DNA from 4 places in the Enterobacter sp. PL_is514 genome. Region 2 is predicted to be linked to each of the others. Evidence: predicted binding sites of a transcription regulator. Region 2 holds the regulator's gene; each other region holds the start of a gene.
The links. The regulator PurR, encoded in region 2, represses purine synthesis genes. The targets are predictions, from matches to a motif close to CANGCAAACGTTTGCNTG.
Positions count from the first base shown of each region.

Region 1: glyA (serine hydroxymethyltransferase) is a predicted target of PurR. The motif match lies at 3,357-3,374, and genes of this name have one in related genera.
Region 3: pyrD (quinone-dependent dihydroorotate dehydrogenase) is a predicted target of PurR. The motif match lies at 5,872-5,889, and genes of this name have one in related genera.
Region 4: tusA (sulfurtransferase TusA) is a predicted target of PurR. The motif match lies at 2,129-2,146, and genes of this name have one in related genera.

Region 1 covers NZ_JBVPGN010000030.1:323,826-331,149, reverse strand. Annotated here, with positions in the region: gene qseG (two-component system QseEF-associated lipoprotein QseG) at 1-187, shown strand, start outside; gene glrR (two-component system response regulator GlrR) at 174-1,511, shown strand; gene glnB (nitrogen regulatory protein P-II) at 1,577-1,915, shown strand; gene hmpA (NO-inducible flavohemoprotein) at 1,996-3,186, opposite strand; gene glyA (serine hydroxymethyltransferase) at 3,491-4,744, shown strand; gene AC0TNG_RS10785 (DoxX family protein) at 4,799-5,221, opposite strand; gene AC0TNG_RS10780 (3-phenylpropionate MFS transporter) at 5,395-6,540, shown strand; gene csiE (stationary phase inducible protein CsiE) at 6,535-7,324, opposite strand, start outside.
Region 2 covers NZ_JBVPGN010000034.1:146,002-153,325, reverse strand. Annotated here, with positions in the region: gene rnt (ribonuclease T) at 1-384, shown strand, start outside; gene grxD (monothiol glutaredoxin 4) at 463-810, opposite strand; gene AC0TNG_RS16355 (C40 family peptidase) at 1,149-1,922, shown strand; gene sodB (superoxide dismutase [Fe]) at 2,045-2,626, shown strand; gene AC0TNG_RS16345 (MFS transporter) at 2,665-3,831, opposite strand; gene cydH (cytochrome bd-I oxidase subunit CydH) at 3,995-4,084, opposite strand; gene purR (HTH-type transcriptional repressor PurR) at 4,382-5,407, shown strand; gene punR (DNA-binding transcriptional activator PunR) at 5,425-6,336, opposite strand; gene punC (purine nucleoside transporter PunC) at 6,451-7,324, shown strand, end outside.
Region 3 covers NZ_JBVPGN010000036.1:439,811-447,134, reverse strand. Annotated here, with positions in the region: gene AC0TNG_RS22385 (ABC transporter ATP-binding protein) at 1-732, opposite strand, end outside; gene rlmKL (bifunctional 23S rRNA (guanine(2069)-N(7))-methyltransferase RlmK/23S rRNA (guanine(2445)-N(2))-methyltransferase RlmL) at 745-2,853, opposite strand; gene AC0TNG_RS22375 (YcbX family protein) at 2,952-4,061, shown strand; gene zapC (cell division protein ZapC) at 4,058-4,600, opposite strand; gene pyrD (quinone-dependent dihydroorotate dehydrogenase) at 4,767-5,777, opposite strand; gene ssuE (NADPH-dependent FMN reductase) at 6,026-6,601, shown strand; gene AC0TNG_RS22355 (aliphatic sulfonate ABC transporter substrate-binding protein) at 6,594-7,324, shown strand, end outside.
Region 4 covers NZ_JBVPGN010000029.1:87,977-95,300, reverse strand. Annotated here, with positions in the region: gene AC0TNG_RS08930 (MFS transporter) at 1-738, shown strand, start outside; gene AC0TNG_RS08925 (DcrB family lipoprotein) at 743-1,300, opposite strand; gene AC0TNG_RS08920 (7-cyano-7-deazaguanine/7-aminomethyl-7-deazaguanine transporter) at 1,373-2,038, opposite strand; gene tusA (sulfurtransferase TusA) at 2,206-2,448, shown strand; gene yhgN (NAAT family transporter YhgN) at 2,513-3,106, opposite strand; gene asd (aspartate-semialdehyde dehydrogenase) at 3,284-4,387, shown strand; gene glgB (1,4-alpha-glucan branching enzyme) at 4,637-6,823, shown strand; gene glgX (glycogen debranching protein GlgX) at 6,820-7,324, shown strand, end outside.

The DNA of each region.
Region 1 (7,324 bases), on a different contig from region 2:
GCTTGATACGCTGCGTCAGCAGCAGCAACATTTACGTACGCAGCTCGATACCACAACGCGTAAGCTGGAAAACCTGACCGATATCGAAAGGCAGCTCTCGTCGCGCAAATATCAGCCGGGGAGTTCATCTGCGGCACCGGACAGCGATACGCCGAAACAAGAGGATGTGAAGCATGACGAGCCGTAAACCAGCCCATCTGTTACTGGTGGATGACGATCCCGGGCTGTTAAAGCTGCTGGGCATGCGTCTGGTGAGTGAAGGTTACAGCGTCGTGACCGCGGAAAGCGGGCTCGAGGGGCTTAAGATCCTCAGCCGCGAGAAAATCGATCTGGTGATAAGCGACCTGCGGATGGACGAAATGGACGGCCTGCAGCTGTTCGCGGAGATCCAGAAGCAGCAGCCGGGGATGCCCGTGATTATCCTGACCGCGCACGGGTCGATCCCGGATGCGGTTGCCGCGACGCAGCAGGGAGTATTCAGTTTCCTGACCAAGCCGGTGGACAAAGACGCGCTGTATAAGGCTATCGACAGCGCGCTGGAACATGCCGCCCCGGCGGGGGATGAAGCGTGGCGGGAGTCTATCGTCACCCGCAGCCCCGTGATGCTGCGTCTGCTTGAACAGGCCCGGATGGTGGCGCAGTCCGACGTCAGCGTGCTCATCAACGGCCAGAGTGGTACCGGGAAAGAGATCCTGGCCCAGGCGATCCATAACGCCAGCCCGCGCAGCAAGAACGCCTTTATTGCGATTAACTGCGGCGCGCTCCCGGAGCAGCTGCTTGAATCTGAACTGTTTGGTCACGCCCGCGGCGCATTCACCGGGGCGGTAAGCAGCCGGGAAGGGCTGTTCCAGGCCGCGGAAGGCGGCACGCTGTTCCTGGACGAGATTGGCGATATGCCCGCGCCGCTGCAGGTCAAGCTGCTGCGCGTGCTGCAGGAGCGCAAAGTCCGTCCGCTGGGCAGCAACCGCGACATTGATATTAACGTGCGAATTATTTCCGCCACCCACCGCGATCTGCCGAAAGTGATGGCCCGCAACGAGTTTCGCGAAGATCTCTACTACCGCCTGAACGTGGTGAACCTGAAGATCCCGGCGCTGGCGGAACGGGCGGAAGACATTCCGCTGCTGGCGAACCATCTTTTGCGCCAGGCGGCCGATCGCCATAAACCGTTCGTGCGCGCGTTTTCCACCGATGCAATGAAGCGGCTGATGGCCGCAAGCTGGCCGGGCAACGTGCGTCAGCTGGTCAACGTGATTGAGCAGTGCGTGGCGTTGACCTCTTCACCGGTCATCAGCGATGCGCTGGTGGAGCAGGCGCTGGAAGGGGAAAACACGGCGCTGCCGACGTTTGCCGAAGCGCGGAATCAGTTTGAGCTCAACTATCTGCGCAAGCTATTGCAGATCACCAAAGGCAATGTGACCCACGCCGCGCGCATGGCCGGACGCAACCGCACCGAGTTCTACAAGCTGCTGTCGCGCCACGAGCTGGAAGCAAACGATTTTAAAGAGTAATGCCGTATGGTACTGTGAGCAATCGATTACGAGGCAGCTTACAGGCAAGATTTTAAGGACCCACCATGAAAAAGATTGATGCGATTATTAAACCTTTCAAACTGGATGATGTGCGTGAAGCGCTGGCGGAAGTCGGCATCACCGGGATGACCGTGACGGAAGTGAAAGGTTTTGGTCGTCAGAAGGGCCACACCGAGCTTTACCGTGGCGCAGAGTACATGGTCGACTTTCTGCCGAAAGTAAAAATTGAAATCGTGGTCAGCGACGATATCGTCGATACCTGCGTGGATACCATCATCCGCACCGCGCAGACGGGCAAAATTGGCGACGGTAAAATCTTCGTCTTTGACGTGGCGCGCGTGATCCGTATCCGTACCGGCGAAGAAGACGACGCGGCGATTTAACGTTCTTGCCGGGTGGCGCTGCGCTTACCCGGCCTACAAAACTCTTCGTAGGCCCGCGCAAGCGAAGCGCCGCCGGGCGATTACAGCACCTTATGCGGGCCGAAGCACTCGTAATGAATGCTGTCTTTGTTCACGCCCAGCTCAACCAGCTGCTGAGCGGCATACTGCATAAACGCCACCGGCCCACAGACGTAGAACTGCATGTCCGGCGCGCTAAACGCCCCTTCCATCTGGCTTAAATTCATCAGACCTTCGCTGTCAAAGCGGGCATCTACGCGGTCTGCCTCCGTCGGCAGGCGATACCAGGTGTGCGCGGTGAAGCGCGGCAGGGACGCCCCGAGCGTTTTCACCTCATCCGCAAAAGCGTGCACGTCGCCGTTTTCCGCAGCGTGGAACCAGTTCACCTGCGCACCGTGGTGTGATTTTGCCAGCGTATCGAGCATCGCCAGCATTGGCGTTTGGCCGACGCCCGCAGAGATCAGCGTGACCGGTGTATTAGTGTCAACGGCCATAAAGAAGTCGCCCGCCGGTGCGGCCAGATGGACCACGTCGCCCACGTTCGCTTCGTTGTGCAGCCAGCTGGAAACCTGACCGCCGTCCTCACGCTTCACCGCAATGCGGTAGCCTTTGCCGTTTGGCTTGCGGGTAAGAGAATACTGGCGGATCTCCTGATGCGGGAAGCCTTCTGGCTTCAGCCACACGCCCAGATACTGGCCTGGCTGGTAATCGGCCACCGGCTGTCCATCCACCGGCTCAAACTCAAAGCTGGTAATCAATGCGCTGCGCGGGGTTTTCTCGACGATGCGGAACGCCCGCGTGCCTTCCCAGCCGCCGTTCTTGCTGGCGTTTTCGCTGTAGATCTGTGCTTCACGGTTGATAAACACGTTTGCCAGCACGCCGTAGGCTTTACCCCACGCGTCCAGCACCTCCTGGCCCGGGCTGAACATCTCGTCCAGCGTCGCCAGCAGGTGGCCACCCACAATGTTGTACTGCTCGGGTTGGATCTGGAAACTGGTATGTTTCTGCGCAATCTTTTCTACCGCAGGCAGCAGTGCAGCCAGGTTTTCAATATTGCTGGCATAGGCCGCGATGGCGTTGAACAGCGCTTCACGCTGATCGCCGTTACGCTGGTTGCTCATGTTGAATATCTCTTTGAGCTCCGGGTTGTGCGTGAACATGCGATCATAGAAATGGGCGGTGAGTTTAGGGCCGGTTTCCACCAGCAGAGGAATGGTGGCTTTTACGGTAGCGATGGTTTGAGCGTCGAGCATGAGCGCGTCCTTCTGATGTCACTTTAATGATGTATTTTAAATGCATCTTATAAAAAATACCCCTGCGTTGTAAATGGTTCTTTGCAAGATGAAAAATATGCATCACAAACCTGAAAAGAAATCCGCTGGAAAGGGCGAGAGCTTTATTCCTCAAACCCTTGCGTGGCGGGTAGGAAAACGTTTGCGTAAAATCGTTTGTCAAGACCTGTTATCACAGAACTAATCAGTTATACTGTTGCCCGTCGTCCAACAGGACTGCCTTTTCAGGCCAAAATTTACTTGTTAGCTGAGTCAGGAGATGCGGATGTTAAAGCGTGAAATGAACATTGCCGATTATGATGCCGAACTGTGGCAGGCTATGGAGCAGGAAAAAGTACGTCAGGAAGAGCACATCGAACTGATCGCCTCCGAAAACTACACCAGCCCGCGCGTTATGCAGGCGCAGGGTTCTCAGCTGACCAACAAATATGCTGAAGGTTACCCTGGCAAACGCTATTACGGCGGTTGCGAGTACGTTGATATCGTTGAGCAGCTGGCTATCGACCGTGCGAAAGAACTCTTTGGCGCTGACTACGCGAACGTGCAGCCGCACTCTGGCTCTCAGGCTAACTTCGCGGTCTATACCGCGCTGCTGCAGCCGGGCGATACCGTTCTGGGTATGAACCTGGCGCAGGGCGGCCACCTGACTCACGGCTCCCCGGTTAACTTCTCCGGCAAACTGTACAACATCATCCCTTACGGTATCGATGAGTCCGGTAAAATTGACTACGAAGACATGGCGAAGCAGGCTAAAGAGCACAAACCGAAGATGATCATCGGTGGCTTCTCCGCTTACTCCGGTATCGTTGACTGGGCAAAAATGCGTGAAATCGCAGACAGCATCGGTGCTTACCTGTTCGTTGATATGGCGCACGTTGCGGGTCTGATCGCCGCAGGCGTTTACCCGAACCCGGTTCCACACGCTCACGTTGTGACCACCACCACCCACAAAACCCTGGCGGGTCCACGCGGTGGCCTGATCCTGGCGAAAGGCGGTGACGAAGAGCTGTACAAAAAACTGAACTCCGCGGTGTTCCCAAGCGCGCAGGGCGGCCCACTGATGCACGTTATCGCGGCAAAAGCGGTCGCGCTGAAAGAAGCGATGGAGCCTGAGTTCAAGGTTTATCAGCAGCAGGTTGCTAAGAACGCCAAAGCGATGGTGGAAGTGTTCCTGAACCGTGGCTACAAAGTGGTATCCGGCGGTACTGAAAACCACCTGTTCCTGCTGGATCTGGTTGATAAGAACCTGACCGGTAAAGAAGCTGACGCTGCCCTGGGCCGCGCCAACATCACCGTGAACAAAAACAGCGTGCCAAACGATCCGAAGAGCCCGTTCGTGACCTCCGGTATCCGTATCGGTTCTCCGGCCGTGACTCGCCGCGGCTTCAAAGAAGCAGAAGTGAAAGAGCTGGCTGGCTGGATGTGTGACGTTCTGGACAACATCAATGACGAAGCGGTTATCGAGCGCGTCAAAGGTAAAGTTCTGGATATCTGCGCACGCTTCCCGGTATACGCATAATTCCTCTGCTTTGCAGAAATAAAAAAGGCCGCGCATGCGGCCTTTTTTTATGGCTTAACGCCGGTCAAGGGAAATAGCTCCTGGACCGACAATGGCCAGCAAAATAAAAGCACCGGCAATGCTGATGTTCTTGTAGAAGTTAATCATATTCGGTACGACCGCATCACCGGTCATATCCCAGTAGTGATGCCCAATCACCGCCGTTCCGAGGGTGTAGAACACAAACAGTACCGCGAGAGGACGGGTGAAAAAGCCCAGTACGATCAGAATGGCGGCAGGTACTTCCATCACCACCGCAATAATGGCCGCCAGCATGGGCATCGGCGTTCCCAGCGAGGTCATGTATTGTACGGTGCCGCTAAACCCCGTCAGTTTTGGATAACCAAAGATAATAAACAGCACGACAAGTGCGATGCGGCCAATGAGCAGCAGCAGGTGACGTGACTGGCCGAAATCGAGATAACGTAGTGAGTTCATGGCAGAAAAACCTCTGCAAGTGGAGTAATTTAAACGTAATACATATTTCCATTCCCTGCCATACGCCAGGCGACTGCACAAGATGTTAATTTTTCGTTAATTTATAGCAGGCTATCTACTTGCTTAATTTTTATATTCTCGCCAGACTATGGCCTCGATTTCGGGAGGGATTCATGGTCTTGTATTCCACGCGCTGGCTGGCGCTGAGTTATTTCACCTATTTCTTTAGCTACGGTATTTTTCTGCCCTTCTGGAGCGTCTGGCTCAAGGGTATCGGCCTGACGCCCGAGACCATCGGCGTCCTGCTGGGGGCCGGGCTGGTGGCGCGTTTCCTCGGCAGCCTGCTGATTGCCCCGCGCGTCAGCGATCCCTCCTTACTGATCAAGGCCGTGCGCATTCTTGCTCTGCTGACCCTGATCTTTGTGGCCTGCTTCTGGGTCAGCCACCAGTTTGCCTGGCTGATGGTGGTGATGGTCGGCTTTAACCTGTTCTTCTCACCGCTGGTGCCGCTGACGGATGCCCTGGCGAACACCTGGCAAAAGCAGATCACCATGGACTATGGTCGCGTGCGCCTGTGGGGCTCTATCGCCTTTGTGATTGGCTCGGCGCTGGTGGGCAAACTGGTCAGCCTTTACGATTATCGCGCCATTCTTGCCCTGCTGAGCATCGGTATTGCCTCGATGCTGCTGGGCATGCTGTTGCGACCGTCGGTGATGCCACAAGGGGAAAGCCGCCATCAGGAGAGCGCCGGCTGGCCCGCATGGCGGAGCCTGGTCGCACAAAGCTGGCGTTTTCTGGCGTGCGTGTGCCTCCTTCAGGGGGCACATGCGGCGTACTATGGTTTCAGCGCTATCTACTGGCAGGGGGCAGGGTATTCCGCTTCCGCCGTGGGCTATCTATGGTCGCTGGGCGTGGTGGCCGAAGTCATTATCTTTGCCCTGAGCAAAAAACTGTTCCGTCGCTTTGGCGCGCGTGACCTGCTGCTGCTTTCCGCCATGTGTGGGGTGGCGCGCTGGGGGATTATGGGCTGGACGACCGATCTGCCGTGGCTGATTGTGGCGCAAATTCTTCACTGCGGCACCTTTACCGTGTGCCATCTGGCAGCCATGCGCTATATCGCTGCGCGCGAGGGCGGGGACGTGATTCGCCTGCAGGCCGTCTATTCGGCAGTGGCAATGGGGGGCAGTATCGCGATCATGACGGTGTTTGCGGGATTCCTCTATCAGCATCTGGGGCACGGCGTCTTCTGGGTGATGGCGCTGGTCGCCTTGCCCGCCATCGTTGTTCGCCCTAAAGTGGCCGCCCGCGCGTCGCTATGATTCCAGCATGGCGCGAATATGTTCTTGCTGCTGCGCGTTCAATGTCTCAACGGCATGAATCAACGGCGGCGAGAACAGCGGCAGGGCCGTAGGGTAGGGGGTGATAACCAGCGCGGCTTCGCGCGGCGCTCCCTCTTTCTGAAAGGCCTGCAGCGTCAGGTAGCGAATATTGAGCGGCAGCAGCGTCAGCTCGCGAAGCTGCTGTTCGATCTGTTCCTCACTGGCTTTATCGTCTCCCGTCAGCAGGATCACCTGTTTTTCATGCAGGTCAGTCTCCTGCATCAGCCAGGCACCAAAAATCACCGCCACGAGGCTCATCTCTTCATCGGAAAAACGCAGGCCAAATTCCGCCTCCAGTTCAAACAGCGCCTCTTTCGTGGTGCGTAACAGTCGGGGATAAAGGCGGTGGATCTCCTCCGGCAGGTTATTGTCGATGCCGATCTCAAACAGCGAACGGTCCAGCGCCTGAGCCAGATGGATATACAGCTGATCGGTCAGCCCTTGTTCATCGCTGAAGTTCATCCCGGTCTGGGAACGAAAGCGGGCCACCATGCGCACGATGGCCCGGCGTAGACGCTGATCCTGCTGGTGCTTATCAAGCACCGGATCGGGGGTGCGGAGCATCATAAACAGCAGCGCCAGAAACAGCTGTTCATCCCCGTGGGCACCCTGCGGGACGCGCCGTCTCCAGTGGCGCACGATCTCCTGCGCCGTAAAATACTCCCCTCTCGACTGGGTCCAGCTGCGCTGAACGTGGGAAAACTGCGGCGTATTCCCGAGCTGG
Region 2 (7,324 bases):
TATGACGCGCTGCACGCCATTTTTAAAATGGTGCGTAAAGGCATGAAAGAGAGTAACTGCAGCCGCGCCATTATGGTGGCCCATAACGCCACCTTCGATCACAGCTTTACCATGGCCGCCGCCGAGCGCGCGTCGCTTAAACGCAACCCCTTCCATCCTTTTGTCACCTTCGACACCGCCGCGCTGAGCGGCCTGGCGCTGGGACAAACGGTGCTATCAAAGGCCTGTATTACGGCGGGCATTCCGTTCGACGGCACGCAGGCGCACTCCGCGCTGTATGACACGGAGCGTACCGCAGAGCTGTTCTGTGAGATCGTCAACCGCTGGAAGCGTATGGGCGGCTGGCCGCTGCCGAAGGGTGATGAGGACGAGCACCAATCGTAGGTCGGGTAAGCGCAGCGCCACCCGACAAAAAAAAAGCGACCATATAGCGGGTCGCTTTTTTTATTTGCGCAGAGAAAATTACTCTGCGTCCGGCTCTTCCGTTTTGTACTTCGCTGCCGTCTCTTTGATCAGCTGCTGCAGTTCGCCGCGCTGATACATTTCAATCAGGATATCGCAGCCGCCAACCAGTTCACCGTCTACCCACAGCTGTGGGAACGTCGGCCAGTTCGCGTACTTCGGCAGTTCAGCGCGGATGTCAGGGTTCTGCAGGATATCAACGTAAGCAAAACGCTCACCACAGGCAGACAGCGCCTGAACCGCTTGCGCGGAGAAGCCGCAGCTTGGCAGCTTTGGAGAACCTTTCATATACAGCAGAATCGGGTTTTCAGCGATCTGGCGCTGGATTTTTTCAATAGTGGTGCTCATGTCTTGCTTCCTTTAACTTCTGTTACGGCATTCGTCTGACATTGTAGCGGTTCAGACTGGCATCGGAAAATAACATTTTTGTCACGTTTATACATTCTACTCCGAGTCAGGAAAAGTTGCATTGCAAATGGTGTTTACCCCTGCGGCGGTCAGGGTTTTGCTTAGGGAATGGGCAAATGAGCGACAGAACGATGAATTTTTTTGCACTTGCTTACGAAACACGATTGTAGATTGAAAAATGCTATTAACTTTCTGGCTTTTTATAGATTAGAATCGACGGGCTTTGTAAATCACACGCGGGTATTATTGATGACCTGCATTTATCAGGGGACTGCCCAGTGGCGCGGATAAATAAATTCTCGATCACGCTCTGTGCTTTACTGTTTACTTCACTCACTTTCACGCCAGTGGCAAACGCCTCTCAGCAGGCGCGGCATTCTGCTGTACAAAAAAACCATCTGGTGAAAGCCACAGAACGTAAGAAAAAAACCACCGCTAAGAACGACAAGAAAAAAACACCGGCTCAGACGAAACAGACCGCTTCCAGCAAGACGAAAACCAAACCTTCCCGTACTGCCCACTCCGCCAAAAGTAAAGCTTCGCAAACCGCCGCTAACCTTGTTACTGAAAAATGCATCACGCGTAAAGGCCACAAGGCGAAATGCACGAAGGTCACGAAAATAGCGGAAGTGCATAAGGTGCGCGTACAGAAAGCGCAAAAAACCGCGATGAACAAACTGATGGGGCAGATTGGCAAACCCTATCACTGGGGTGGCAGCTCGCCGCGTACCGGCTTTGACTGCAGCGGCCTCGTCTATTACGCCTATAAAGATCTGGTCAAGTTCCGCATTCCTCGTACCGCTAATGAGATGTACCACCTGCGCGATGCCTCACCGGTTGACCGCGGTGAGCTGGAAAACGGCGATCTGGTGTTCTTCCGCACTCAGGGTCGCGGCACGGCTGACCACGTCGGCGTCTATGTCGGTAACGGAAAATTCATCCAGTCACCGCGTAGCGGCCAGGATATTCAGATCACCTCTCTCAGTGAAGACTACTGGGTACGCCATTACGTCGGCGCACGTCGCGTGATGACGCCGAAAACCATTCGCTAACCCCTGCCCTGCCACACCCGTGGCAGGGTAAGTTCCTCTTTTGCATACCCTTTCAATTTGCTATCCTGTCCTTGTTGTCTGTGTGGTTATTGGCAACGCAAAATACAATAAGGAGAGAAGCAATGTCGTTCGAATTACCTGCACTACCGTATGCAAAAGACGCCCTGGCACCGCACATTTCTGCGGAAACCCTGGAATATCATTACGGCAAGCATCACCAGACGTACGTCACTAACCTGAACAATCTGATCAAGGGCACCGATTTTGAAGGCAAAACGCTGGAAGAGATCGTCCGCAGCTCAGAGGGTGGCGTATTCAACAACGCGGCTCAGGTGTGGAACCACACCTTCTACTGGCACTGCCTGGCGCCAAACGCCGGTGGCGAACCTGCCGGTGAACTGGCTACCGCTATCAACGCCGCCTTTGGCAGCTTCGCGGATTTCAAAGCGAAATTTACCGATGCAGCCATCAAGAACTTCGGTTCGGGCTGGACGTGGCTGGTTAAAGAGGCGGATGGCAAACTGGCTATCGTGTCCACCTCTAACGCAGGCACCCCGCTGACCACCAGCGCTAAGCCGCTGATGACCGTGGACGTATGGGAACACGCTTACTACATTGATTACCGCAACGCGCGCCCGAACTACCTGGAGCACTTCTGGGCACTGGTTAACTGGGACTTTGTCGCGAAGAACTTCGCCGCGTAAGAGACACGCAGAAGGGTTCGCCCTTCTGCGTTTTTGGTTTATTCCGCAGCGCAGGCTGCTTCAGGCTGTTTACGACCCGACATCATCACCAGCAGCAGGCCGAGCGCGGCAATAATCGCCCCCATCACCGGCACAAAGCTGTACCCCAGTCCCCCTGAAATCACGGCCCCACCGGCCGCCGCACCGAGCGCGTTGCCCAGGTTGAAGGCGCCGATGTTGACCGACGATGAGAGGCCCGGCGCTTCATGCGCGACGCGCATCACGCGCATCTGCAGCGGCGGCACCACGGCAAAGGTGGCGGCTCCCCAGACGACCATTGCGATCGCGGCCCCAAACTCATTACGCGCCAGCCACGGAATGGCAATCATGATGGCAATCAGCAGGGTTAAGAAGCCCTTCAGCGTGCCGCTCACGGAACGGTCGGCAAATTTCCCGCCGAGATAGTTGCCGATCGAGAAGCCCACGCCTATCAGTACCAGCATCGCGGTCACAAAGAGAGGCGTTGCGTGGGTGATGTCATGCAATACCGGTGAAATATAGGTGTAGAGGGTAAACATCGCCCCTGCCCCCAGCACGGTGGTGAGCAGCGCGGAGAGGACCTGCGGGCGCACCAGCACCGACAGCTCTCTGCGCACGTCAGGACGTTCACCCGCGCTGCCTTTCGGCAGGGAGAAGAACAGCGCCACCATCGCGACCACGCCCAGCCCGGCCGTTGCCAGGAAGGACATCCGCCAGCCGATCGCTTCCCCCAGCCAGGTTGCCGCAGGCACCCCGCCGATGTTGGCAATCGTTAGCCCCATAAACATGGTTGCTACGGCGCTGGCCTGCTTATGTTTTGGCACCACGCTGGCAGCCACGACCGATCCCAGCCCGAAGAACGCGCCGTGGTTAAGGCTGGTCAGAATACGAGACAGCATCAGCGTGGTGTAGTCCGGCGAAATGGCCGAAAGCACGTTACCCAGGGTGAAAATCGCCATCAGGAAAATCAGCGCATTGCGGCGCGCGCGGTGCGAAAGGAGAAGCGTCATCAGCGGCGCCCCCACCATCACGCCGATAGCATAGGCGCTGATTAACATCCCTGCCGCAGGGATCGAGACGTCCACGCCGCGGGCGATGACGGGCAGTAACCCCATCGGGGAGAATTCAGTGGTGCCAATCCCAAAAGCGCCAATCGCCAGGGCCAGCAGGGGAAAATTGATTTTCATGCGTCAACTCCGGATGCCGTGTCATGTGGTGACACAGAACAAAGAAGCGGAAAGCATGACATCAATCACAAAAAATGAGAAGTTAACAAAATGGCAAAAGATTTTTGCCAGAGAAGTAACAATCGGGTCGATCGGGAGGGAGAAGGCTCTCCCTCCGCGTAAATCAGTGCAGCGCAGCCGTCAGACCGGCCGCGACAATCAGAGCCAGCACAATAACGGTGGTGAACAGCGAAAACTTCAGATCGGAACTCATCAATTTTTCTCCTTTTAATCCCCCCACGAAAAGTGAGCCTGCTCATTTTTGCATAATTTACGTCAAAAATCTTCCTGGATTTAGGCTGATAAACACTTTACCTCTTCCCCTTTTCATCAAGATAGGACAAAATTCCACGCTAAATTTATTAGCGTACCGGCCATTGACCCCCTCCTGACGTCCCGTGTCGTTTTCCCGGCGTGCCGCAATTCAAGATTGCGTGATAAGGGTGAGAGAAGGCAAACGTTTACCTTCAAGTTTTTCAGGAGTTTAGGATATGGTCTGGAGTGACATTTAATGGCAACAATTAAAGACGTAGCAAAACGCGCAAACGTTTCCACTACAACCGTATCACATGTAATTAACAAAACCCGCTTCGTGGCGGAAGAGACGCGCAACGCCGTCTGGGCAGCGATCAAAGAGCTGCACTATTCGCCAAGTGCGGTTGCGCGCAGCCTCAAGGTTAATCACACCAAATCCATTGGATTGCTGGCCACCAGCAGTGAAGCGGCCTATTTTGCCGAGATCATTGAAGCGGTAGAGAAGAACTGCTTCCAGAAAGGCTATACCCTGATTCTGGGCAACGCATGGAACAGCATAGAAAAACAGCGTGCCTACCTGTCGATGATGGCGCAAAAGCGCGTTGATGGCCTGCTGGTAATGTGTTCCGAGTACCCGGAATCCGTACTGTCGATGCTCGAAGAGTATCGCCATATTCCCATGGTGGTCATGGACTGGGGCGAAGCGCGCGCGGATTTCACTGATTCCGTTATCGATAATGCCTTTGAAGGCGGCTATATGGCCGGTCGTTATCTGATCGAACGCGGTCACCGCGAGATTGGCGTGATCCCCGGTCCGCTGGAGCGCAACACCGGCGCGGGCCGTCTGGCCGGTTTTATGAAAGCGATGGAAGAAGCGCTGATCAACGTGCCGGAAAACTGGATTGTGCAGGGCGACTTTGAGCCGGAGTCGGGCTACCGCGCAATGCAGCAGATCGTCTCCCAGCCACACCGTCCGACCGCCGTTTTCTGCGGGGGTGACATCATGGCTATGGGCGCGCTCTGCGCTGCCGACGAGCTGGGTCTGCGCGTACCGCAGGATATTTCCGTGATCGGGTATGACAACGTGCGTAACGCGCGTTTCTTCACGCCAGCGTTGACCACCATTCACCAGCCGAAAGATTCGCTGGGCGAAACGGCCTTCAATATGCTGATGGACAGGATCGTCAACAAACGTGAAGAGTCGCAGTCCATTGAAGTTCACCCGCGTCTTATCGAACGCCGTTCCGTTGCGGACGGTCCGTTCCGCGACTACCGTCGTTAATCGCTTTACGGGGCCAGCTATGCTGGCTCCCGTAACCATTCCCGGTTTAGCGTTTCGCTGTCTCCCAGATAATCCAGCAGCCAGGCCATCGCAGGCGAGACATCACTTTGCTGCCAGGTCAGGCAGCAGGCCGCATCCGGGAACGGATTCTCCAGCGTCAGCTCAACCCACTCTCCGGTATCGATGCGCGGACGCGCGAAATGAACGGGCACCATCGCGACGCACAGTCCGGCGCTGAGGCACGTCGCCGACGATTCCCAGTCAGGGGCCACCACCCGCCGCTGGTTGTCCAGAAGCCAGGTGATACGCTTCGGCAATGAACGGGAGGTATCCTCCAGCACCAGCGACGGCCAGTTGCGCAGCGTATCATCGCTGAGCGGCCCCTCCATCACCGCCAGCGGATGATCGCTTGCCACCACGCACTTCCAGCTCAGCATGCCCATATCGCGAAAGGCGTAACGTCCCCCGACCGGGATCGCCTGCGTGGCCCCGATTGCCATCTCTGCCCTGCCGTCCGCCAGCGCATCCCAGACGCCGTTGAACACCTCCTGCGAGACCCGCAGCTCGACATCTGAAAAATGACGATAGAAATCGACGATCATCTGCCGGGTACGTTCCGGCTTAACGATGTTATCCACCGCGATGGAAAGATGCCCCCGCCAGCCGTTAGCGATCTGCTGACACTGTTCGCGGGTGATCTGCATTTTTTTGATAACAGAACGCCCTTCCTTCAAAAACCACGCCCCTGCGGGCGTTAATTCCACATCACGATGGCGCCGCTCAAACAGCGGAACCGCCAGCCACTCCTCCAGCTGACGCACCGTGTAGCTGATGGCCGAAGGGACGCGGTGCAGCTCCTGCGCTGCACCGCTAAAGCTGCCGTTACGTGCAACAGCATCGACCACTTCAAGAGAATAATCTGACCACATTTTCTGCCTGCAAAAAATTTGAATGCACCCGCCAAATATTAGCGTTTCACAAGCCGCTTTGCACTCCCTACACTCTCCGCCAACGTACACCTGCCTCCTCAGGAGAATAAGAGAATGCAACCCAGGAAAGGATTTTTAGTCTGGCTCGGCGGCTTAAGCGTGCTGGGCTTTTTGGCCACCGACATGTACCTGCCCGCGTTTGCCGCGATGCAGGAAGACCTGCAAACCCCTGCGGCGGCCATCAGCGCCAGCCTGAGCCTGTTCCTTGCCGGTTTCGCTTTCGCGCAGCTGCTGTGGGGACCGCTCTCGGATCGCTTTGGTCGTAAACCGGTACTGCTGCTGGGTCTGGCCATTTTTGCCGTGGGCTGCCTGGGGATGCTGTGGGTGCGCGATGCCACCTGGCTGCTGGTGCTGCGCTTTATTCAGGCCGTGGGCGTCTGTGCTGCGGCGGTGACCTGGCAGGCGCTGGTGACCGACTACTATCCGGCTAACCGCACAAACCGTATTTTCGCCACCATTATGCCGCTGGTGGGTCTTTCCCCTGCCCTGGCTCCGCTGCTGGGCAGCTGGATCCTCGCGCACTTTGACTGGCAGGCCATTTTTGCCACGCTGTTTGCCATCACGCTGGTACTGATGCTGCCGGCGTTTGCCCTTAAGCCCGCGCATAAAAAAGAGGCGCATGCGGATGCGAAGCCGATTACCTTCACCTCCCTGCTGAGCGCCAAAGCGTATCGCGGCAATGTCCTGATTTACGCCGCCTGTTCGGCCAGCTTCTTCGCGTGGCTTACCGGCTCGCCGTTCATTCTGCACGATATGGGCTACAGCCCGGCGGCCATCGGTTTGAGCTATGTTCCGCAGACTATCGCCTTCCTGGTGGGCGGGTACGGCTGTCGCGCGGCGCTGCAAAAATGGGAAGGTCAGCAAATGCTGCCATGGCTGCTGGTGCTGTATGCGCTGAGCGTCATCGGCACCTGGGCCGTCGGGTTTA
Region 3 (7,324 bases), on a different contig from region 2:
CTCCAGCAGATACGTATCGTAATCGCCGGGATAGGTCACCAGCTTGCCGCGGTCGAGGTCGACAATGCGCGTCGCCATGTTGCGAATAAACGAACGGTCATGCGAGATAAAGATGATGGTGCCGCTGAAGGTTTTCAGGAAACCTTCCAGCCAGTCGATCGCTTCGATATCCAGGTGGTTGGTCGGTTCGTCCAGCAGCAGCACCTTCGGCCCGCTGACCAGCGCTCGGCCCAGGGCCGCTTTACGCAGCCAGCCGCCGGAGAGCGCCGACAGTTCCATATCGGGTTCCAGACCGAGCTGCGCCAGTACTTCATTAATGCGGTTTTCAAGCTGCCACAGACCGTGGTGATCGAGCATCTCCTGCACTTTCGCCAGTTCGTTGAGATTTTTGTCGCTCGGATCGGTCATCACCAGATGCGAAATCTCGTGATAGCGCTTCAGGTATTCAGCCTGCTCGGAGATCCCTTCCGCCACGAAATCATAAACGCTGCCGGTCACGTGACGCGGTGGATCCTGCTGCAGGCGGGAGACAATCAGATCCTGCTCGTAAACAATACGCCCGTCATCCAGCCCCTGTTCACGGTTAAGGATTTTCATCAGCGTGGATTTACCCGCGCCGTTACGGCCCACCAGACAGACGCGCTCGTTATCTTCGATGTGCAGTTCTGCATTATCGAGAAGCGGTGAGTCGCTGAAAGAGAGCCACGCGCCGTGCATACTAATTAAAGACATTTATTTTTCCTTTCAGACCGCGGTAATCAACCAGCAGTTATGGATTTGACGGTTACGGGCAAAGTCCTGAGACAGCGTTTTTTGGCTGATTTCTTGTGCTTTCAGTCCCAGGGCTGCTAAGCCGTCATGATCCATACGGAAGCCGCGTTTGTTGTTCGAGAACATAATGGTGCCGCCTTTGCGCAGCAGGCGCTTCAGGTCGGTCATCAGGCGCAGGTGATCGCGTTGTACATCAAAGCTATCTTCCATACGCTTGGAGTTGGAGAAGGTCGGCGGATCGATAAAGATCAGATCAAACTGCTCGTCGGTATCGCGCAGCCAGCCCAGCACGTCAGCCTGCATCAGGCGATGCTGACGTCCGGTTAAGCCGTTAAGACGCAGGTTGCGCTCCGCCCACTCCAGATAGGTACGGGACATATCCACCGTGGTGGTGCTGCGCGCGCCGCCCAGACCGGCATGCACGCTGGCGCTGCCGGTATAGGAGAACAGGTTGAGGAAATCTTTGCCTTTACTCATCTGGCCCAGCATGCGGCGGGCGATACGGTGGTCGAGGAACAGACCGGTATCCAGATAGTCGGTCAGGTTGACCCACAGGCGCGCGTTGTATTCGCCCACTTCGATGAAGTCACCCTTCTCGCCCATCTTCTGATACTGGTTTTTCCCTTTCTGACGCTCGCGGGTTTTCAGCACCAGCTTGTTCGGCGCGATACCCAGCACGGCGATGGTGGCGGCAATGACGTCCAGCATGCGCTGACGCGCTTTTTGCGCATCAATGGTTTTCGGTGGCGCATATTCCTGAATCACCACCCAGTCCGCGTAGCGGTCAACCGCCACGTTGTATTCCGGCAGGTCGGCATCGTACAGGCGATAGCATTCAATGCCCTCCTGCTTCGCCCACTTCTCAAATTTCTTCAGGTTCTTGCGAAGGCGGTTGGCGTAATCTTCCGCCACGCCGGACGGCTTGCTGTCGGCCGCCTTCTCCGCCAGATGGTAGTTCTTCTGCACGCAGTCCAGCGGGCCGTTTTTGGCCTTAAACTGGCGATCGGCGCGCAGCTGGAGGCAGCTCAGCAGCTCCGGCGAGGCGCTAAACAGAGACAGGTTCCAGCCGCCGAAGTGGTCCTTCATATTGCGGCCCAACAGGCTGTGCAGGGCAATCAGCGCCGGCTCGCTGTCGAGACGCTCGCCGTATGGCGGGTTGCTGATCACGGTACCGTACGGGCCTTTTGGCAACGGGTTGGTCAGGTTCGCCACGTCTTTCACTTCGAAGGTGACCAGCTCGCCGATACCGGCGCGACGGGCGTTGCTGCGCGCGCGTTCAATGACGCGCGGGTCGCTGTCCGAACCATAAAAGTGGGAGGTGTACTCTGCCAGGCCTTTGCGTGCGCGGGTTTGCGCGTCGTCTTTGACCTCTTTCCAGAGCGCTTCATCGTGCTGTGCCCAGCCTTTAAAGCCCCAGTGACCGCGATGCAGGCCCGGCGCGCGATCGGTTGCCAGCATGGCCGCCTCAATCAGCAACGTACCGGAACCACACATCGGATCGAGCAGCGGCGTACCCGGCTGCCAGCCGGAGCGCATGACAATGGCGGCCGCCAGCGTTTCTTTAATTGGCGCCATACCGGTACGATCGCGGTAGCCGCGAAGATGCAGGCCTGCACCGCTCAGATCAAGAGAAATGCTCGCCGTGTCACCGTTCAGCCAGACGTTAATACGCAGATCGGGGTTTTCACGATCGACGTTCGGACGTTCCTTATTTTTACGCGTGAAGCAGTCCACAATGGCGTCTTTTACGCGCAGGGCACCGTACTGGCTGTTGCGGATCTCGTCGTTCACGCCGTTAAAATGCACCGCAAAGGTGGCATTCGGGGTGAAGATCTCTGTCCAGTCGATCATCTGTACGCCGGTATAGAGGTCAAGGTCGCTATAAACCTTGCACTCCTTCATCGGCAGCATGATGCGCGACGCCAGACGGCTCCACATCAGGCTCTGGTAAATAAGCCGTGTGTCGCCCTCAAAATGGACACCACCCTGAACCACCTGGCACTCTTGTGCGCCCAGGCTTTCCAGTTCAGTTTTTAACAGCTCTTCCAGCCCACGGGCCGTACTGGCAAACAGAGAATTCATATCGTCACTTTTACTCTTAGAAAATTGTCGCGCATTATAGCTAATATGGCGTGTATGTCATAAAGTTGAAGGCTTATTTTCATTTGTGGGAGTGTGCAGTGGCGACGTTATCCAGGCTTTTTATTCATCCGGTGAAATCCATGCGCGGCATCGGCGTCTCTCACGCGCTGGCCGACATGAGCGGATTCGCCTTCGATCGTATTTTTATGGTCACCGAGCCTGACGGTACGTTCATTACCGCACGTCAGTTCCCGCAGATGGTTCGCTTTACCCCTTCCCCACTTCATGACGGTTTGCACCTGACCGCGCCGGACGGTTCCAGCGCGGTGATTCGCTTTGCTGATTTTGCGCTCGTCGATGCGCCAACGGAAGTGTGGGGTAACCATTTTACCGCGCGCATCGCCCCGGATGAGATTAACCGCTGGCTGAGCGGCTTCTTCTCCCGCGACGTTCAACTACGCTGGGTTGGGCCTGAACTGACGCGTCGCGTGAAGCGCCACGACGCCGTTCCCCTCTCCTTCGCCGATGGCTTCCCGTTCCTGCTGACTAACGAAGCCTCGCTGCGTGATTTACAACGCCGCTGCAAAGCCAGCGTTCAGATGGAACAGTTTCGTCCGAACCTGGTGGTGACCGGTGTTGACGCCTGGGACGAAGACACCTGGAAAGTGATCCGCATTGGCAGCGTCATCTTTGATGTCGTAAAACCCTGTAGCCGCTGCATTTTCACCACGGTGAGCCCGGAGAAAGGCCAGAAGCACCCTTCCGGCGAACCGCTGAAGACGCTGCAGTCATTCCGCACCGCGCAGGACAACGGCGATGTGGATTTCGGCCAGAACCTGATCCCGCGCTCCAGCGGTGCAATCCGCGTTGGTGATGAGGTAGAGATCCTTGCCCGAGGGCCTGCAAGAGTGTACGGCTCAGGTCAGGAAGAAGAAATGGTCGACGTTGTGACGAATGTCGCCTCTGCGGTAGATATTCACTGGCAGGGAAACATCATCCGTGGCAACAACCAGCAGGTATTACTGGAGCAACTGGAGCAGGCAGGTATTCGCGTCCCCTATTCCTGTCGCGCAGGCATTTGCGGATGCTGCCGCATCAGGCTGGTGGATGGCGAAGTAAGTGCGTTGAAAAAATCGGCAATTGGAAATGATGGCACAATTCTGTGCTGTAGCTGCATACCGAAAACGTCCGTACAGCTGGAAGCTTAAACCGCCTGTTCGAGGCTGAAAGAATCTACGCGCAGCTGTGGCTTCAGCCTGTCGTTCATCACTTTAATGGCATCGCCAAGCTGCATCGTCCGCCCGGCAATGGTTACGCCGGGCTGGGCCAGCAGGCAGAGCGCAGCATTTTCACCAGGCTCAACCACCAGCAGGCTTACCTCTTCTGCGGTATCGCTCAGATTGACGCTCGCCGCATCACCCGTTGCCGGGGTCCAGCTCATACCGTGCGCAAGAAAATGCCAGCTTTTTGGCATTTGCGGTTTCAGGAAGCGGATAGCCACCAGCGCATTTAATACCAGCTCGGCACGCTGCTCTTTAGAAAGCACCAGATCGCGGCATTTTTCCTCAAAGGAGAAATAAAGCGCCGCATCGTCAACGCAAAAGCCCGACGGGGAAAACGCGTCCGGGGTTAACATTCGGCGGGCGAAACGAGAGCGAAACAACATGCCATTGGCTAAATCGAGCATCATTCGATCATGCTCGTCGCAAAAATACCAGCGCCAGTTATCGTCAGGTTTAATTCGCATGTTTCTCTCCCGTCCCCGAAACGTCCTGTACTAAAAATGTCCTGATCGCCGCTTCGTTTATAACACCATTAATAAAAGACTATAATGTCTAAATAAGCAACAGTGACGGAATATAAAACAACCAGGGCTGGAAATAAAGCCCTGGTTGTCTGATTAAGAGAAAAGATTAGATATGAGTAACGATTTCTTTAATCAGCGGTGGTCCTTTAAAAATAAAGCCGGAATAGATTTGCACCAGTGACGCACCCGCCGCCATCTTCTCGCGCGCAGCAATCACGGAGTCGATGCCACCGACGCCAATAATCGGCAGGCGTCCTTTTAATTCCGCAGACAGGGCGCGAATAATCTCGGTGCTTTTTAATTGTACCGGACGTCCGCTTAACCCACCCGCTTCGTCACAGTTTTTCATTCCCTGCACGAGGGAGCGATCGAGGGTGGTATTGGTTGCAATCACACCATCAATATTATGGCGAACTAAACTGTCGGCAACCTGGATCAATTCTTCGACAGAAAGATCCGGGGCGATCTTAACCGCGACCGGAACATATTTATGGTGGACCGTCTGGAGTTCATTTTGCTTATTTTTAATGGCGCTCAGAAGATCGTCCAGCGCTTCGCCATATTGTAAGGAGCGCAACCCCGGAGTATTGGGTGAAGAAATATTCACCGCAATATAACCGGCATAGGCGTAGACTTTTTCCATACAAATCAGATAGTCATCTTTACCCTGCTCGACCGGTGTGTCTTTATTTTTGCCGATATTGATGCCCAGAATTCCGTCAAAGTGGGCTTTTTTAACGTTCTCAACAAGGTGATCAACGCCAAGGTTATTAAAGCCCATGCGGTTGATCAGCCCTTCGGCTTCAACCAGGCGGAACAGGCGCGGCTTGTCATTTCCCGGCTGCGGGCGCGGCGTGACGGTCCCGATTTCAATAGAGCCAAAGCCCATCGCGCCCAGGGCATCGATACACTCGCCATTTTTGTCCAGACCAGCCGCCAGACCCAGCGGGTTTTTAAAGGTCAGACCCATGCACTGCACAGGTTTTACCGGGACATTCTGACGCACCAGCGCGGCCAGCGGCGTTCCGGTAATACGACGTAATTGCTGCATTGTAAATTCATGAGCGCGCTCAGGGTCGAGCTGGAAAAGAGCTTTACGAACGAAGGGGTAGTACATGAACTCTCCTGGATTCCCGGTGTGCAAACCGGGAGGGGATTATGGGCGATCCACGCGCGAAAGGGAATTGACCTGCGGCAAAAAATCAGCGTAAAACGCAATCGTTTACCTCCCTGTCTATTTCTTATGCACTTTTTCGCATTTTAATTGCAGATAAATCATTTAGTGGAATAACCGCGCGGTGTCACACTCCTGAAAATTGTTATGAATGTTAGATAAAAGCAAACAATTAGTTATAAGGAGGAAGTATGCGCGTCATTACCCTGGCCGGAAGTCCACGATTCCCTTCGCGCTCCAGCGCCCTGCTGGAATATGCCCGCGAAAAACTCAATGCCCTGGATGTGGAAGTGTGCCACTGGAACCTGCATAACTTCGAACCTGAAGATCTGCTTTATGCCCGTTTCGACAGCCCTGCGCTTAAAACGCTCATCGAGCAGCTTAACGGCGCTGACGGCCTAATTGTGGCAACGCCCATTTATAAAGCCTCTTTTTCCGGGGCGCTGAAAACCCTGCTCGATCTGCTTCCGGAACGTGCCCTGGACGGCAAAGTCGTACTGCCGCTGGCAACGGGCGGTACGGTTGCCCATCTACTGGCCGTGGATTATGCCCTGAAGCCGGTGCTGAACGCGCTGAAAGCGCAGGAGATCCTCCACGGCGTTTTCGCCGATGACTCCCAGGTTATCGATTATCAACATAAACCTCATTTTACGCCGAACCTGCAAACCCGCCTCGATACTGCCCTGGAAACCTTCTGGCATGCTCTGCACCGCAGGGATATCCAGGCGCCGGCGTTTGGTCAGGCTCAAGGAGTCGCACATGTTTAAAACATTAACCCGTATCGGCCTGGCAGGTCTGATGGCGCTTTCCTCGCTGGCCCATGCCGCAGAAACGGCTCCGGAAAGTTTACGCATTGGCTATCAGAAAGGCAGCGTCAGCATGGTGCTGGCGAAAAGCCACCAGCTTCTGGAAAAACGCTTCCCGGACACCAAATTCTCCTGGGTGGAGTTCCCGGCTGGCCCGCAGATGCTGGAGGCCCTGAACGTCGGCAGTATCGATCTCGGCAGTACGGGTGATATTCCGCCGATATTCGCCCAGGCGGCGGGAGCGGATCTCATCTATGTTGGCGTTGAGCCGCCCAAGCCGAAGGCCGAGGTGATCCTGGTGCCTGAAAACAGCGATATCAAAAGCGTCGCCGATCTTAAAGGGCATAAGGTCGCATTCCAGAAGGGTTCCAGCTCACACAACCTGCTGCTGCGTGCCCTGCAAGAAGCCGGACTCAAGTTCACTGACATTCAACCTGTTTACCTGACGCCTGCCGACGCGCGCGCCGCGTTCCAGCAGAAGAACGTTGATGCCTGGGCCATCTGGGATCCGTACTACTCCGCCGCATTGCTGCAGGGCGGCGTTCGCGTGCTGAAAGACGGCACCACGCTGAAGCAGACCGGTTCGTTCTATCTGGCCGCGCGTCCTTATGCGGAAAAGAACGGCGCATTTATTCAGGGCGTACTGGATACCTTTACCCAGGCCGATGCGCTGACCCAGACCCA
Region 4 (7,324 bases), on a different contig from region 2:
GGTGCGATGGCGCTCGGTGCGCCGCTCGGCGTGGCCTGCTATGCGCTGGGCGGGCTGCATGGGCTGGCCATCACCATTATGGCGGTCGCGCTGCTGGCGATCCTTTTGGCGCTGCCGCGCCCGAAGGTGAAGGCCAGCAAAGGCAAGCCACTGCCGTTTCGGGCGGTGCTGGGGCGCGTCTGGCCGTACGGCATGGCCCTGGCGCTGGCGACAACTGGCTTCGGCGTGATAGCCACCTTCATTACTCTATTCTATGACGCCAAAGGCTGGGACGGCGCGGCCTTTGCGTTAACCCTGTTCAGCTGTGCGTTTGTTGGCGCGCGCCTGCTTTTCCCTAACGGCATCAACCGTCTGGGCGGGCTGAACGTGGCGATGATCTGCTTTGCGATAGAGATTGTTGGGCTGCTGCTGACCGGAATAGCGATGGTGCCCTGGGTCGCGAAAGTGGGCGTCTTCCTCGCGGGGGCAGGCTTTTCTCTGGTCTTCCCGGCGCTGGGCGTGGTGGCGGTAAAAGCCGTGCCGCAGCAGAATCAGGGGGCGGCGCTGGCGACCTATACGGTGTTTATGGATATGTCTTTAGGCATTACCGGCCCGCTGGCGGGGCTGGTGATGGCCTGGGCAGGCGTGCCGGTGATCTATCTTGCCGCGGCGGGTCTGGTGATTATTGCGCTGCTGCTGACGTGGCGGCTAAAAAAATGGCCCCCGGTGCAGGCACCGGAGGCCACGTCATCATCGTGAATCGTTACTGGATCACGATGGTGTTAATGATGTTTTCAGCAGCCGTCTGTGCTTTCTGCTGATCTTCCGCTGGCAGGGTGATCTGCAGGGTCAGCAGTTTGTTATCGACCTTGCCCAGCACGACAGAGGAGTAAGCTGTCTGGCCTTTTGCAGAGATGATGCTGTCCAGCTGCTGCAGCTTATGACCTTTCAGCTCGATGGATTTATTGGTCACGACCTGCAGCTGCGGGTCGCGGCCGCGCTGCTGATCTTCCAGACGTTTGGACAGAACGGCCAGATCTTCGCTGGTGTCGTCGCCCACAATTACAATGACCGCTTTCTGCCCGGTTGCGTCGGAGTAAACGTGCATGTTATTCGCCTGGGTGCCCAGCTTGCCGCTCTGGTCAGTCATATCGGCTGGCAGAGAGAAACTGAGTTTGCCATCCATCAGATTGACCGGCTGGCCGGTCGCGTTGCTCTCTGCGGATGCGCCCTGAGCAGGCGTTTTCGTGTCGCTGTTATCACAGGCTGCAAGACCCACAACCAGCAGGCCAATCCCGACATATTTAACCAGATTGCGCATTGACTTCTTCCTTTCGATAAACGGCCATAACGGCTCATTCGCTCATCTTATCACAACTGATAAAGCTAACCTTTAACCTGCCTGCAATGCGGTGATTTCAGATTTATCTGCCAGCCTTTTCAGCAGCATATTGAGCAGTACGCCGTACATCGGCAGGAAGAAGACAATGCTGATGAGGACCTTGAAGCAGTAGTCCACCAGCGCGATTTCCATCCAGTGTTCGGCCATGAACGCATCCGGGCTGCGCCAGAAGGCGATGAAGAAGAAGGCCAGAGTATCGCTCACGTTACCGAACAGCGTGGAGGCGGTGGGCGCCATCCACCAGCGGTGATTTTGCCGCAGGCGGTTAAACACGTGCACGTCGAGGATCTGCCCCAGCGCGTAGGCCATAAAGCTGGCGGCGGCGATACGGGCGACAAACAGGTTAAAGTGGGTTAACGCCTCAAAGCCCTGCCAGCTTCCCATATAAAACAGAGAGGAAACCCCGTACGAGATAAACAGCGCCGGGAGCATGACCGAAAAAATAATGCGGCGAGCCAGCGGTGCGCCAAAGATACGCACGGTCAAATCGGTCGCGAGGAAAATAAACGGAAAACTGAACGCGCCCCAGGTGGTATGAAAACCAAAGATGGAGATCGGGAGCTGCACCAGATAGTTGCTGGAGGTGATCACCAGCAAATGGAAAAGCGAAAGCCAGAACAACGCTTTTACGCGCTGAGATTCGGAAAACGACGTCATATTGTGACCTTTTTATACGTTGGGGTGAGGGAACCCAATAAAAACCGCAGCATGATACTGCTTTGGCAGGACATTGCAATGGTTAGTTTTTACGCAATCGTTAACCTGGTTTGCATTGATCGAAACCGGGCGTAAACTACAGCCGTTTTTATCTGACCGAGAAGATCATGACCGACCTGTTTTCCAGTCCAGACCACACCCTTGATGCCCAGGGCCTTCGCTGCCCGGAACCGGTAATGATGGTACGTAAGACCGTGCGCAATATGCAGACCGGTGAAACGCTGTTGATTATTGCCGATGACCCGGCCACAACCCGCGATATTCCCGGTTTTTGTACCTTTATGGAACATGAGCTGGTGGCACAGCAGACTGAGGCGCTGCCGTACCAGTATTTGATTCGTAAGGGGTAGATGGGCTGCCCTCTGCGGCCTGATGCCCTCACCCCGACCCTCTCCCACGGGGAGAGGGAGAAAGTCATCCTTTCATCCACGCCCGGATCCCGTCCAGGAACATCTGCGTCGCCATCATGACCAGAATCAGCCCCATCAGGCGCTCCAGCGCGTTCACCCCTTTCTCACCCAGCAGGCGCAGGAACAGGGACGACTGCAGCAGGATAATAAACGTCCCGCCCCAGGCGATCAGCAGGGCAATCACCAGATGACTCATCTGGTTCGGATACTGATGCGACAGCAGCATCAGCGTGGCCAGAATGGTCGGGCCCGCGACGAGGGGGATCGCCAGCGGCACAATAAACGGCTCTTCACCCGCAGGCAGGCCGCTGCTGCTGCCTTCCGCGCTCGGGAAAATCATCTTAATGGCAATCAGGAACAGAATAATCCCGCCGGAAATCGACACAGTTTCGGCGCGCAGGTTCAGGAATGCGAGGATCTTTTCCCCGGCAAACAGGAAGATAAACATCACCAGCAGGGCGATGAGCAGCTCGCGGATCATGATCGCCCGGCGGCGCTTCGGCTCGGTGTGCTTCAGCACCGACATGAAGATCGGCAGGTTACCCAGTGGATCCATTATCAGAATCAATAAAACCGCTGCGGAAATGATTTCACTCATGTAAATTATCCCTGAAATTCTCTATGGTTATTATGATAATTAGCTGTATTTCTGATTGTCGGGCAATCATCGATTAATTTCGCTTGCGACTTTGGCAGCATTTTGTAATGTGAAGCATATCCCAGTTCAATACTGGCTTGCACAAACAGCACACACCCTCAGCAGGAAAAAAATGCTATGAAAAACGTTGGTTTTATCGGCTGGCGCGGTATGGTCGGCTCTGTACTCATGCAACGCATGGTTGAAGAGCGCGATTTCGACGCTATCCGCCCGGTCTTCTTCTCCACTTCCCAGCTCGGCCAGGCTGCTCCGTCCTTTGGTGGTACCACAGGCACGTTGCAGGATGCTTACGATCTGGAAGCGCTGAAGGCGCTCGACATTATTGTGACCTGCCAGGGCGGCGATTATACCAACGAAATCTATCCAAAGCTGCGTGAAAGCGGCTGGCAGGGCTACTGGATTGACGCGGCCTCGTCGCTGCGCATGAAAGACGATGCCATCATCATTCTCGACCCGGTTAACCAGGGCGTGATCACCGATGGCCTGAACAACGGCGTGAAAACCTTTGTCGGCGGTAACTGCACCGTCAGCCTGATGCTGATGTCCCTCGGCGGCCTGTTCGCGCAGGATCTGGTGGAGTGGGTCTCCGTGGCGACCTACCAGGCGGCGTCCGGCGGCGGCGCGCGTCACATGCGCGAGCTGCTGACCCAGATGGGCCAGCTGCACCAGAGCGTTGCGACCGAGCTGGCAAACCCGGCATCCGCTATTCTGGATATCGAGCGTAAAGTGACCCAGCTGACCCGCAGCGGCGAGCTGCCGGTGGATAACTTTGGCGTACCGCTGGCCGGCGGCCTGATCCCGTGGATCGACAAACAGCTGGATAACGGCCAGACCCGCGAAGAGTGGAAGGGCCAGGCTGAGACCAACAAAATTCTCAATACCGCGAACACCATTCCGGTTGATGGCCTCTGCGTGCGTATCGGTGCGCTGCGCTGCCACAGCCAGGCCTTCACCATTAAACTGAAAAAAGATGTGTCTATTCCGACCGTGGAAGAGCTGCTGGCCGCGCACAACCCGTGGGCGAAAGTGGTGCCAAACGATCGCGATATCACCATGCGCGAGCTGACCCCGGCTGCCGTTACCGGCACGCTGACCACGCCGGTTGGCCGTCTGCGCAAGCTGAACATGGGGCCGGAGTATCTCTCCGCGTTCACCGTTGGCGACCAGCTCCTGTGGGGCGCTGCCGAGCCGCTGCGCCGCATGCTGCGCCAGCTGGCGTAATAATTTGTTAAATACCGGGGGTGATTTTCACCCCTTTTTTTTGCGTACTACATGGAGTAACACGCGTATGTCTTATTTTTTATCAGGAGTCATCTAGAGCGTTGGCTATGCTTTAAGGAAGAGTCATTTCTTACCTGAGGTTCGAACGGAGCAGATTGGATGCACATTTTTGTGCTGTCCCGTTCAGGTCACATTAAAAGTCGTCCCGGAGCGCTTAAAAAGGACGACATAAAAAACAGGATGAATACCATGTCCGATCGTGTGGATAGAGACGTGATTAATGCGCTTATTGCGGGTCATTTTGCTGACCCCTTTTCTGTGCTTGGGATGCACCGTACTGAGGCCGGTCTGGAAGTTAGGGCACTGTTACCGGATGCCACAGAAGTCTGGGTGATTGAACCCAAAACCGGCCGCAAGGTGGGTAATCTTGAATGCCTCGATTCCCGTGGCTTCTTCTCGGGCGTAATGCCCCGTCGTAAAAACCCGTTTCGCTATCAGCTCGCCGTTCTCTGGCACGGTCAGCAAAACCTGATTGACGATCCCTACAGCTTTGGCCCTCTGCTTAAAGAGATGGACGCCTGGCTGCTCTCCGAAGGGACGCATCTTCGTCCTTATGAAACGCTGGGTGCCCATGCCGATACCATGGACGGCATTACCGGCACGCGCTTCTCCGTGTGGGCGCCCAATGCCCAGCGCGTCTCCGTTGTCGGGCAGTTCAACTACTGGGACGGCCGCCGCCACCCGATGCGTCTGCGCCGGGAAACCGGCATCTGGGAGCTGTTTATCCCCGGGGCGCACCACGGGCAGCTTTATAAATTCGAGATGATCGACGCCCACGGCAAGCTGCGCATTAAAGCCGACCCGTATGCCTTCGAAGCGCAGATGCGCCCGGATACCGCGTCGCTGATTTGCGGCCTGCCGGAGAAGGTCGTTCAGACGGAGGAGCGCAAGCAGGCTAACCGCTTTGATGCGCCGATCTCCGTCTATGAAGTCCATCTTGGCTCCTGGCGTCGCCACACCGATAACAACTTCTGGCTGAGCTACCGGGAGCTTGCCGACCAGCTGGTGCCGTATGCAAAATGGATGGGCTTTACCCACCTTGAGCTGCTGCCGGTCAACGAGCACCCGTTCGACGGCAGCTGGGGCTATCAGCCCACCGGGCTGTATGCGCCGACCCGCCGCTTCGGCACCCGCGACGACTTCCGCTATTTCATTGATGCCGCGCACGCCGCCGGGCTGAACGTCATCCTCGACTGGGTGCCGGGTCATTTCCCGGCGGATGATTTCGCGCTGGCAGAGTTTGACGGTACGAAGCTGTACGAGCACAGCGATCCGCGCGAAGGCTATCACCAGGACTGGAACACGCTGATCTACAACTACGGTCGCCGTGAGGTCTCAAACTACCTGGTCGGGAATGCCCTGTACTGGATCGAGCGGTTTGGCATCGATGCCCTGCGCGTGGATGCGGTGGCGTCGATGATCTACCGCGACTACAGCCGCAAAGAGGGGGAGTGGATCCCGAACGAGTTTGGCGGCCGCGAAAACCTGGAAGCGATTGAATTCCTGCGTAATACCAACCGCATTATCGGCGAGCAGGTGGACGGTGCCGTGACCATGGCGGAAGAGTCGACCGACTTTGCGGGCGTCTCCCGTCCGCCGTCATTGGGCGGCCTGGGGTTCTGGTATAAGTGGAACCTGGGCTGGATGCACGACACGCTCGACTACATGAAGCTGGATCCGGTTCACCGTAAGTATCATCACGATAAGCTGACGTTCGGGATGCTCTACAACTACACCGAAAACTTCATGCTGCCGCTGTCGCACGATGAGGTGGTACACGGCAAAAAATCGATTCTCGACCGCATGCCGGGCGACGCGTGGCAGAAGTTTGCCAACCTGCGCGCCTACTACGGCTGGATGTTTGCCTTCCCGGGCAAAAAACTGCTGTTTATGGGCAATGAGTTCGCTCAGGGACGCGAGTGGAACCACGACGCCAGCCTCGACTGGCATCTGCTGGAAGGCGGCGACAACTGGCATCACGGGGTGCAGCGGCTGGTACGCGATCTGAACCTGACCTATCGCCACCACAAAGCGCTGCACGAGCTCGACTTCGATCCGTACGGCTTTGAGTGGCTGGTGGTGGACGACCACGAACGCTCGGTGTTTGTCTTTGTGCGTCGTGACAAAGCCGGTAACGAGATCATCGTCGCCAGCAATTTTACGCCGGTGCCGCGCGAACACTACCGCTTCGGCATTAACCAGCCGGGCAAATGGCGCGAAATTCTGAATACCGACTCGATGCACTACCACGGCAGTAACGCCGGTAACGGCGGGCTGGTACAGAGCGACGCCATCGAAAGCCACGGACGACCCAACTCCCTGAGCCTGACGCTGCCGCCGCTTGGCACCATCTGGCTAATGCGGGAGGGCGAATGACGCAGCTTACGGCAGGTAAACCCGAACCGCTCGGGGCGAGTTTTGACGGGAAGGGGGTCAATTTCACCCTCTTTTCCGCTCACGCTGAGCGGGTAGAACTGTGCGTGTTTGACGGGGAAGGTAACGAGCACCGTTACGATTTACCCGCGCGCACGGGGGATACCTGGCACGGCTACCTGGCCGGAGGGCGGCCAGGCTTGCACTATGGCTTTCGCGTACACGGTCCGTGGGATCCGGCGCAGGGGCACTGGTTTAATCCGGCGAAGCTGTTGATTGACCCGTGCGCGCACCGCGTGGACGGCGAATTTAAAGACGACCCGCTCTTCCACGTGGGTTACGGCGATCCCGACCACCGCGACAGCGCGCCCGTCGCGCCAAAAAGCGTGGTGGTGAACGATCTTTATGACTGGGAAGACGATGCCCCGCCGCAGACGCCGTGGGGCCATACCGTCATTTATGAAGCCCACGTCAAAGGACTGACGTACCTGCACCCGTCGATCC